DNA from 3 places in the Modestobacter sp. NPDC049651 genome. Region 1 is predicted to be linked to each of the others. Evidence: riboswitches for the same ligand, from Rfam matches in the RefSeq annotation. Region 1 holds a riboswitch; each other region holds the start of a gene.
What was found. A riboswitch is a leader RNA that binds a small molecule or an ion and turns the genes downstream of it on or off. The one in region 1 is predicted to bind cyclic di-AMP.

Region 2: linked by a shared signal. The riboswitch ahead of AB0J00_RS08245 (transglycosylase SLT domain-containing protein) and the one ahead of AB0J00_RS01585 (C40 family peptidase) in region 1 are both predicted to bind cyclic di-AMP.
Region 3: linked by a shared signal. The riboswitch ahead of AB0J00_RS21850 (transglycosylase family protein) and the one ahead of AB0J00_RS01585 (C40 family peptidase) in region 1 are both predicted to bind cyclic di-AMP.

The regions. Positions count from the first base shown of each region.
Region 1 covers NZ_JBFAOG010000001.1:300,042-303,237, reverse strand. The annotation lists gene AB0J00_RS01595 (GNAT family N-acetyltransferase) at 1-443, opposite strand, end outside; gene AB0J00_RS01590 (hypothetical protein) at 448-993, opposite strand; cyclic di-AMP (ydaO/yuaA leader) riboswitch at 1,171-1,328, shown strand; gene AB0J00_RS01585 (C40 family peptidase) at 1,345-2,475, shown strand; gene AB0J00_RS01580 (DUF3817 domain-containing protein) at 2,602-2,943, shown strand; gene AB0J00_RS01575 (serine hydrolase domain-containing protein) at 2,957-3,196, shown strand, end outside.
Region 2 covers NZ_JBFAOG010000004.1:181,944-185,139, forward strand. The annotation lists gene AB0J00_RS08235 (universal stress protein) at 28-579, shown strand; gene AB0J00_RS08240 (50S ribosomal protein L11 methyltransferase) at 613-1,269, shown strand; cyclic di-AMP (ydaO/yuaA leader) riboswitch at 1,431-1,586, shown strand; gene AB0J00_RS08245 (transglycosylase SLT domain-containing protein) at 1,884-2,759, shown strand; gene AB0J00_RS08250 (YceI family protein) at 2,905-3,196, shown strand, end outside.
Region 3 covers NZ_JBFAOG010000029.1:5,925-9,120, forward strand. The annotation lists gene treY (malto-oligosyltrehalose synthase) at 1-1,320, shown strand, start outside; cyclic di-AMP (ydaO/yuaA leader) riboswitch at 1,642-1,798, shown strand; gene AB0J00_RS21850 (transglycosylase family protein) at 1,804-2,496, shown strand; gene treZ (malto-oligosyltrehalose trehalohydrolase) at 2,657-3,196, shown strand, end outside.

The DNA of each region.
Region 1 (3,196 bases):
CGGGCGAAGAACAGCGAGTCGTCGTCGAGCCCCGCGTAGTGCCCGAACGCCTCGACCGGCCGGTACCCGGCGGAGGTGTACAGCGCGATCGCCTCCGGCTGCCGCGGCCCGGTCTCCAGCCGCAGCGTGCCCCACCCGCGCCGGCGCGCCTCGTCCTCCAGGCCGCGCAGCACCAGCCGGGAGACGCCCCGGCCGCGCGCCGCGGGGACGACGTACATGCGCTTGACCTCGGCCGCGCCGGGCTCCAGCGGCCGCAGCGCCCCGCAGCCGACCGGCGTCCCGTCGTCGTCGTGCGCGACCAGCACGACCGCGACGTCGTCGGCCGACGGGGGCACCCCCGGCTCCGACTTGCCGTCGTAGCGGGCCCGCACCTCCTCCTGCTGGGCGGCGCTCAGCGCCGCGACGACCGGGTCGTCCCAGGTGGTGGCGCGCAGGGTGGGCACCCGCTCAGTCTCGCGGTCCGGGGTCCACCTGCTGCAGCAGCCCCCAGACGAAGCGGGCGCGCACCCCGCCGGGCAGGTGCACCTCCCAGCGCGGCGCGGTGCCGGGGTCGACCTCCACCGCCCCCGGCAGCACCGCGACGTCCTCGACCACGTGCTCCCACACGCGCAGGTCCCCGGGGCGGGCCGGGGTCACCGGCGAACCGGGCGCGCGGACCAGCTGCTCGCGCAGCACCTCACCGCCGGGCGCGGCCACGACCTCCCACCGCAGGTGCGGCCACAGCGGCAGCGGCCACCGGTGCACCGCGAGCTCCAGGTCGCCGAACGGACGCCGCTCGAGCACCTCCGGCGGGCCCAGCACGGCGGTGCGACGTGCGACACCCTGCGGCCCTCGCGGAGAGTGAGCGAGCGCCTGCCAGCGGGCGTGCGCGGCGCGCGCCGCGGCCCGGTCGGCACCCAGCCGCGGGAGCGCGGAGGCGACCAGGTCAGGTCGCGTGTCGGCCATCCGGCGCAGCAGCACGAGGCAGAACTCCCGCCGCCCGAGCTCACGCACCCGGCGAGCCTGTCACCGACCGTGAGCGTGTCGACGCACACGCCAGGAGTTTCTCCACAAATTCGACGCAGGGGTTTGTCACGAGCACATAACGCCCCTATGGTCGACCGCGGTCCGGACGGGTCGTTCCGTCACCCCTCCCGGGTGACGACCGGCTGGACCGCCGCCGAACTGCCGGCGTCCGCATCGCCTCATCGGAGGCGCTCGCGGGTCCGGCGGACCGGGGACCCACCGCAGCACTGGGGTGAAGCTGCGGACCCTCTCCAGGGTCTGCAGCCGGGTGACTTCCCACCCGAACCCGTCAGCTAACTCGGTAGGCGGCAGGTGGAAGAAAGGACACACCCGCCGAACATGGCGAGTTCGCACCAGCCTGCCCGTCGTCGACTCCTGACCGGTCGCCGGCTGATCGTCTCCCTGGTCGTCGCTGCCGGCGCCGTGGCCGTCGCGCCGCTGCCGGCCTCCGCGGCCCCGTCCTCCCCGGCCGAGGCCCAGGCCCTCATCGACCAGAAGGGCCACGAGCTCGAGGTCGTCACCGAGGAGTTCAACTCCGCCCGCGACCAGCTCGCCGCCTCGCAGCAGGCCGAGCAGGACACCGCGGCGCAGGCCGACGCAGCCGAGGCCGCCGTCGCCGACGCCCGCGAGAAGGTCCGCGAGGTCGCCCGCAGCGCCTACACCGGCAACAAGCTGGGCTCGCTGCAGGCCATGCTGACCAGCGGTTCCGCCGACGAGCTGATGGACCGCCTCGGCACGCTCGACACGATCGCCCAGCACAACACCGGCATCCTCAGCGCCGCCCAGGACGCCGACGCCGAGGCCGACCAGGCCAAGGCCGACGCGGTCGAGGCCGCGAAGAGCGCGCAGCAGCAGCTCGACGACGTGACCGCCAAGCAGAAGGACCTGCAGGCGCAGATCGCCGACTTCCAGGCGCAGAAGGACCGGCTCGTCGCCGAGGCCGACCGCGCCGACCGCGAGCGCGCCGCCGCGGCCCAGGCCGCTGCCGCCGCGCAGGCCGCCGCTGCTCCGGCTGCGGCTCCGGCCCGCGCTGCCGCCGCCCCGGCCGCGAAGGCCGCGAAGGCCGCCGCCCCGGCTGCCGCCGCTGCCCCGGCGCCGGCCGCTGCTGCGCCGGCCGGCGGGGCCGCCCAGGTCGCCGTCAGCACCGCGCTCGCCCAGCAGGGCAAGCCGTACGTGTGGGCCGCCTCCGGTCCGGGCTCGTTCGACTGCTCGGGTCTGGTGCAGTACGCCTACGCCGCCGCCGGCATCTCGCTGCCGCACTCCAGCGCCGGCCAGGCCAAGCTGGGCCGGGCCGTCAGCCGGGCCGACCTGCAGCCGGGCGACCTGATCGCCTTCTACTCGCCGGTCAGCCACATCGGCATCTACATCGGCAACGGCCAGATGGTGCACGCCCCGACGTCCGGTGACGTCGTCAAGGTCGCGTCCATCGACGTGATGGGCAGCATCACCGCGATGCGCCGCCTCGGCTGACGAAGGACCCCGTCCTCGGTCCGGAGCCCCGGTCACCTTCGGGTGACCGGGGCTCCGGCGCGTCCGGGGCCGGGACGTCGGTCACACCCGGGAGACCCCGGGCCCGGCCGCTCGTTGTGCCCGGTCGTGGCCACCCGACTGACCGATCCCGTCTCCGTCGCCCGGCTGTTCCGCGTCGTCGCGGTCGCCGAGGCGGTGTCCTGGCTCCTGCTCCTCGGCGGCATGTTCGTCAAGTGGGTGCTGCGCACCTCCGAGGTCGGCGTCCAGGTGTTCGGACCGGTGCACGGCGGCGTGTTCGTCGCCTACGTGCTGGTCACGTTCCTCGCCTGGCGGGTGCTCCGCTGGACGCCGGCCACCGCGTTCGTCGCCCTGGTGGCCTCGGTGCCGCCGTTCTGCACCGTCTGGTTCGAGCGCTGGGCCGGCCGCACCGGCCGCCTGCCGCACGCAGCGGTGGTCCCCGCCGCCTGACTACGGTCCGGGTGTGACCGAACCGCTGCTGCCGTCCACCGCACGCACGCTGCTCGCCCGCACCGCCCGGGCGCAGCGCGACGGACGTGCGCCCAGCCTGGTCGCCGGCGTCGTCCGGGACGGCGCGCTGGTCTGGTCGGCCGGCCGCGGGGACGTCGCAGAGCCGCACACCGACGTCCAGTACCGGCTGGGCTCGATCAGCAAGACGGTCACCGCGGTGGCCGTGCTGCGGCTGCGGGACGAGGGCCGCCTC
Region 2 (3,196 bases), on a different contig from region 1:
CCGACCCCACCGACCGAGGAGCCCCGCATGACCGAGTTCGACCTCCCTGACGACGACGAGCGCGACGAGCTCGCCGGCGACCCCGACCCGTCCGCCGCCGGCGTCCGCACCGAGCTGCGGGTCGACGGCGGCGTGGTGGTCGGGCACGACGGCTCCGCCTGCGCCCGCGAGGCGCTGCGGTGGGCCGCCGGTCTGGCCGCCCGCGGCGGGTGGGCGCTGCACGTCGTCCGCGCCTGGCGGATGACCACCGCCCCCCGCCCGGCGAGCTGGGCGCCGGGCTACGTGCCGCCGCTGCCGGACTACGAGGAGGCCGTGCGGCAGGAGCTCGCCGCGCACGTCACCGAGGCGCTGGGCGCCGACCCCGGCTGCGAGGTGCACACCTGGGCGGTGCACGCGCCGCCCACCCGCGCCCTGCTGTCCGCCTCGGTGGGTGCCGACCTGCTCGTCGTCGGCGCCCGGGGCCGCGGCGGGTTCGCCGGGCTGGTGCTCGGCTCGGTCAGCGACCAGCTGGTGCACCACGCCGACTGCCCGGTCACGGTCATCCGCCCCGGCCACGGCCGGCCGGTCGCGGCCCGCTGACCCCGGCGGGAGCGGGCGCGGGAGACTGACCCCGTGCCCGCTCCCCGCGTCGTCCCGCCGGACTTCATCCGCGCCCACACCCGGCTCGACCGCTCCCCGGTCGTGCCCGAGGTGCAGCTGCACGTGGCCGACGACGTCGTCGCGCTGTGGGAGGCGATGGAGACCGAGGCGGGGGGCGCCGGTGAGGCGCCGCCGTTCTGGGCCGCGCCGTGGCCCGGCGGGGTCGCGCTGGCCCGCCACGTGCTCGACCACCCCGACCTGGTGGCCGGCCGGCCGGTGCTGGACCTCGGCGCCGGCAGCGGCCTGGTCGCCGTCGCCGCCCGGCTGGCCGGCTCCGGTCCGGTGGTCGCCAGCGACGTCGACCCGTACTCGCACACCGCCGTCCCGCTCAACGCCGAGGTGAACGGGGTCACCGGCATCACCGTGGCCGGGGACGTGCTGGACGACGAGCCGCCGGCGGGCACGGTCGTCCTCGCCGGGGACGTCTGCTACGACCGGGACATGACCGCCCGGGTGCTGCCCTGGCTGTTCGCGGCCTGGACCCGCGGCTCGACCGTGCTGCTGGGTGACCCGGGCCGGGCGTACGCGCCGGAGGGCCTGGTGGAGGTCGCCGCCTACGACGTCCCGGACACCGAGGGTGGCGCGGGCGCCGGGCTGGTCCGCCGGACGGCGGTCCTCCGGCTGCCGTGACCGGCGCCACCGGACCGCCGCCCGGGTAGCACAGGAGTGACGGGTGGGACCACGTTCGGCACGTCACCACGAAATTGAAGGTTCAGCATTGTCACGCGCGGGTAACGGCGCATAGGTTGGGGGCATCCGGTCGGACGTTGGTCCCCCACCCGGGGGAGCCCGCCCGGATGCCGCCGAGTCGCTGCGTGCAGCGAGCCGGGGACCCACCGCAGCACTGGGGTGAATCGCCTCCGCGGGCCACGTGCCCGCCCGGAGGGGTAGGGCTTCTTCCCGCCCGAACCCGTCAGCTAACTCGGTAGGCGGCCACGGAAGGAACGGAGAGCCGCCGCATGGCGCGCCCACGCGCACGCATCGCAGCACCCCGCAGCACCCCGCAGGACACCGCTGTCCGCTCGACCGGGTCCGCCCTGTCGCCCGCCGCGTTCTCGCCCGGCCCGGAGCGACGCACCGCCTGACCCGGGCCACCGGCCGCGCACCCCGCCCGTCCTGACCAGGACGCCGAGCCGGGGCCGCTCCGCCGGTCGCCGCACCCCCACCGACACGCCCCGGTCGCTGGACGCTGCCCGCGAGGCACCGCCGTCCGCACCGGCCCCGCACCCCGGAGCAGACCACCCATGCCCAGCACCACCCTGACCGACCGCACCGCGGACGACGCGGCGCTCTCCGTCGACGAGCCCGCCACCGACGTCCTCCCCGTCGCCACCGGCAGCACCCGGTCCGGCCGCGGCCGGCACCGCCCCCCGGTCCGCCGCCCGGGCCTGTACCTGACCGCCGCGTCGGCGGGCGCGCTCGTCGTCGCGATCGTCGCCGGCGGCGAGCAGACCGCGACCGCCGGCACCGACAGCCCGCAGGTCAGCGTCGCCAGCCAGCTGTCCGCCGTCGGCTCCCCGCTGGAGGACGGCCGGCTGAGCGAGCGGCTCGGCCACGAGGTCGCCAACCGCAGCGAGCGCGAGGCCGCCCAGTCCGCCGCGGTGCAGGCCCAGGCCGCCGCCGACCAGGCCGCCCGCGACGCCCAGGCCCGCGCCGAGGAGGAGGCCCGCGCCAAGGCCGAGGCCGAGGCGAAGGCAGCCGCCGAGGCGAAGGCCGCCGCGGACGCGAAGGCCGCCGCGGACGCCGAGGCCGCCGCCCAGGCCAAGGCCGCCGCGGACGCGAAGGCCGCCGCCTCGGCGAAGGCCGCGCCGGCCGCCGCGCCCGCCGCCCGTGGCTCGTTCCAGGACTACGCGCTGGGCAAGCTCGGCGGTGACAAGACCCAGTTCTCCTGCCTCGAGAACCTCTGGGGCAAGGAGAGCGGCTGGAACCCCAACGCGCAGAACCCCAGCAGCACCGCCTACGGCATCCCGCAGTTCCTCAACTCGACCTGGGCCAGCACCGGCATCGCCAAGACCTCCGACGGCTACCGGCAGATCGACGCCGGGCTGATCTACATCGACAGCCGGTACGGCTCGCCGTGCGGCGCGTGGAGCCACTCGAAGTCCACCGGCTGGTACTGAGCGGACCCAGGCTGCGGCCCGGACGGCGGTTGCCGTCCGGGCCGCAGCCGTGCACGGAGCGGGGCCGGGGGACCACCCAGGTGACCGCAGCGGCCGCATCGGGCAGGATTGCCGGGTTGGACCTTTCGGAAGAGGAGCGTTGACCGTGGCCAAGCACCGGGCGCCGGAGGGCGCCGCCACCGACTTCGACGCTGCCACCAGCGCCCTGCCCGACGTGAGCGGTGACTACACCGTCGACGTCACGCACACCCGCATCGGCATCCGCGCCCGGCACGCCATGGTCACCACCGTCCGCGGCGCGTTCACCGACTTCGCCGGTGAGGCGCACCTGGACGCCGCCGTGCCGGGCAACAGCAGCGTGTCGCTGCGGATCAAGGCCGCCAGCATCGACACCGGGGTCGCCGACCGGGACGCGCACCTCCGCTCGCCGGACTTCT
Region 3 (3,196 bases), on a different contig from region 1:
GAGGTCACCGACGGGATGCTCGGGTCCGAGGTGGCGCGGCTGCAGCGGATCGTCGGCGAGCTGCAGGGCGTGCCGGCCGAGCAGGTCCGGGAGGGCCTGGCCGAGCTGCTGGCGTCGTTCCCGGTCTACCGCAGCTACCTGCCCGACGGCCGCTCGTACCTGGACGAGACGGTCACCGCGGTGAAGGAGCGGCGGCCGGACCTCACCGCAGCGGTCGAGGCGCTGCACCCGCTGCTCGGCCAGGCCGGCTCGGAGCTGGCCACCCGGTTCGAGCAGACCTCGGGGCCGGTGATGGCCAAGGGCGTCGAGGACAGCGCCTACTACCGCTGGGCGCGGTTCGTGGCGCTCAACGAGGTGGGCGGCGACCCGGCGCGGTTCGGCTCGACGGTGGCGGAGTTCCACGAGGCGCAGCAGCGCCGCGCGGAGCGCCGTCCGGAGTCGATGACGACGCTGTCGACGCACGACACCAAGCGCAGCGAGGACGTGCGCGCCCGGCTGGCCGTGCTCGCCGAGCTGCCGACCGAGTGGGCGACGCTGGTGCGCGGCTGGGTCGACCGGCACCCGCTGGCCGACCGGTCGCTGGCGCACCTGGTGTGGCAGAACCTGGTGGGCGCCTGGCCGCTGTCGCGGGAGCGCGCGCACGCGTACGTGGAGAAGGCGGCGCGCGAGGCGGGCACCTCGACCACCTGGACCAACCCGGTGCAGGAGTTCGAGGACCAGCTGCACGCGCTGGTGGACGCCGCGTACGACGACCCCACCACGCACGCGGAGATCGAGGAGTTCGTCGCCCGGATCGCGCCGTTCGGGTGGTCGAACTCGCTGGCGCAGAAGCTGCTGCAGCTGACGATGCCCGGCGTCCCGGACGTCTACCAGGGCACCGAGCTGTGGGACTTCTCGCTGGTCGACCCGGACAACCGCCGCCCGGTCGACTACGACCGGCGCCGGGAGCTGCTCACGCGGCTCGACGGCGGCTGGGTGCCGCCGGTCGACGAGACGGGCGCGGCGAAGTTGCTGGTCGTCTCCCGCACGCTGCGGCACCGGCGGGACCACCCGGAGGCGTTCGCCGGCTACACGCCGGTCGAGGCCACCGGGACGGCGGCCGACTCTGTCGTGGCGTTCGACCGGGGCGGGGTGGTGACCGTCGCGACCCGCCGTCCGGTGCACGTGTCCGCGGGCGGTTGGGGTGACACCGCGATCGCGCTGCCGACCGGCGCGTGGCGCGACCTGCTCACCGGCACGCGGGTGGTCGCGGACGCGGACGGCGTCCGGACCGCCGAGCTGCTGGACCGGTTGCCGGTGGCGCTGCTCGTGCGCGCCTGACCTGACGCCCGCCGGATCCGAGGGGCGGCTGCCGACGACGGCAGCCGCCCCTCGGTCGTCCGTCCCCCCTGGTCGTCCGTCCCCCCGGGCGGTAGCGCACCGGAGGTCCTTGAATCGTCATGTCGACTCGTCGACACAGCGTCACGTCACATCGACGCACTGCCGAACTGGGGTCGGCGTGTCACAAGAAGGTCACGCCGACGCGCCGTCGTACTGCGACACACCGTTCGACCGTTGGCACTTCCTCACCTAGCGTTCCCCTCGCGTTCGGGCCTTCCTGGCCGAGCGCGGCGCCGGACCGCCAAACCCCGTCCACCGGCGACCTCAACCAGACCCTTTCCGGACGGGGGCGGGGGACCCACTTCCGACGCGCCGCCCAGCTGCGCCGCGCGTCTACGGGGTGAAGCCGCAGATCTGCGGCCGGGCACCGATCGCCCGAACCCGACAGCTCACCTCGCCGGCGGTGATCGGAGGAACCCACGCATGTCCAAGCACTCTGCGCCTCGTCACGCCCGCGCCCGTCGCGTCCTCCGCGGCGGCGCGGTCACCGTCGGGGCCGCCGCGGTCGGCCTCGGTGCCACCATCGGCGTCGGCACGACCGCGGCCTCGGCCGCTGAGCACGACTGGTCGGGTGTCGCCCAGTGCGAGTCCGGCGGCAACTGGAGCATCAACACCGGCAACGGGTACTACGGCGGTCTGCAGTTCTCGCAGAGCACCTGGGCCGGTTACGGCGGCACCGCGTACGCGGCGCGCGCCGACCTGGCCTCGCCGGCCCAGCAGATCGCGGTCGCCGAGAAGGTCCTGGCCGGCCAGGGCATCGGCGCCTGGCCCGTCTGCGGCAAGAAGCTGACCGGTGGCACCACCGCCGCGGCCGCTGCCGCCCCCGCGCCGAAGGCCGCCCCGGCCCCGGCTCCGGCCCCGAAGGCCGCGCCCGCCCCCCAGGCGGCGCCGGCTCCGAAGGCCGCCCCGGTCCAGGAGCGGCAGCCGGCCGCCAGCCGCGCCACCCGCCAGGCCCCGGCCGCTGCGGCGACCGGCAGCTACACGGTCCAGTCGGGTGACACCCTGGGCAAGATCGCTGCCAAGAACGGCACCTCGTGGCAGTCGCTCTACGCCAAGAACCGCGGCGTCGTCAGCAACCCCAACCTGATCTACGTGGGTCAGCTGCTCGCGGTCTGACCGCACCGCACGACCACCGGAACGGCCGGGCACCTGAGCACAGGGTGCCCGGCCGTTCGGCGTCCCAGGGTTGGCGGCCCGCCGGGCGGGCATGATCGGTCCGCTCCCCAGCCCGGTTCCGCTCATCCGACCCACCCCACCGCCCACGGAGGTCCTCCCCATGCCCGAGCCCGTCGAGTTCTCCGTCTGGGCCCCGTTGCCCGAGCGGGTCCGCCTGCAACTCGACGGGCAGGTGCACGACATGGAGCGGGACGACGAGGGCTGGTGGCGGGTCACCGTGCCGGCCGAGCCGGAGAGCGACTACGGCTTCCTGCTCGACGACAACGAGACGCCGCGGCCCGACCCGCGCTCGCGGCGCCAGCCGGACGGCGTCCACGGCCTGTCGCGGCGGTTCGACCCGTCGGCGTACGCGTGCAACGACCGCCCGTGGACCGGCCGGCCGCTGGCCGGCGGCGTCGTCTACGAGCTGCACATCGGCACGTTCACGCCCGAGGGCACGCTGGACGCCGCCATCGACCGGCTCGGGCACCTGGTCGACCTGGGCGTCGACTTCGTGGAGCTGCTGCCGGTCAACGCGTTCAACGGCACGCACAACTGGGGCTACGACGGCGTCGGGTGGTACGCCGTCCAGGAGACCTACGGCGGGCCGGCGGCCTACCAGCGGTTCGTCGACGCCTGCCACCAGCGCGGCCTCGGCGTC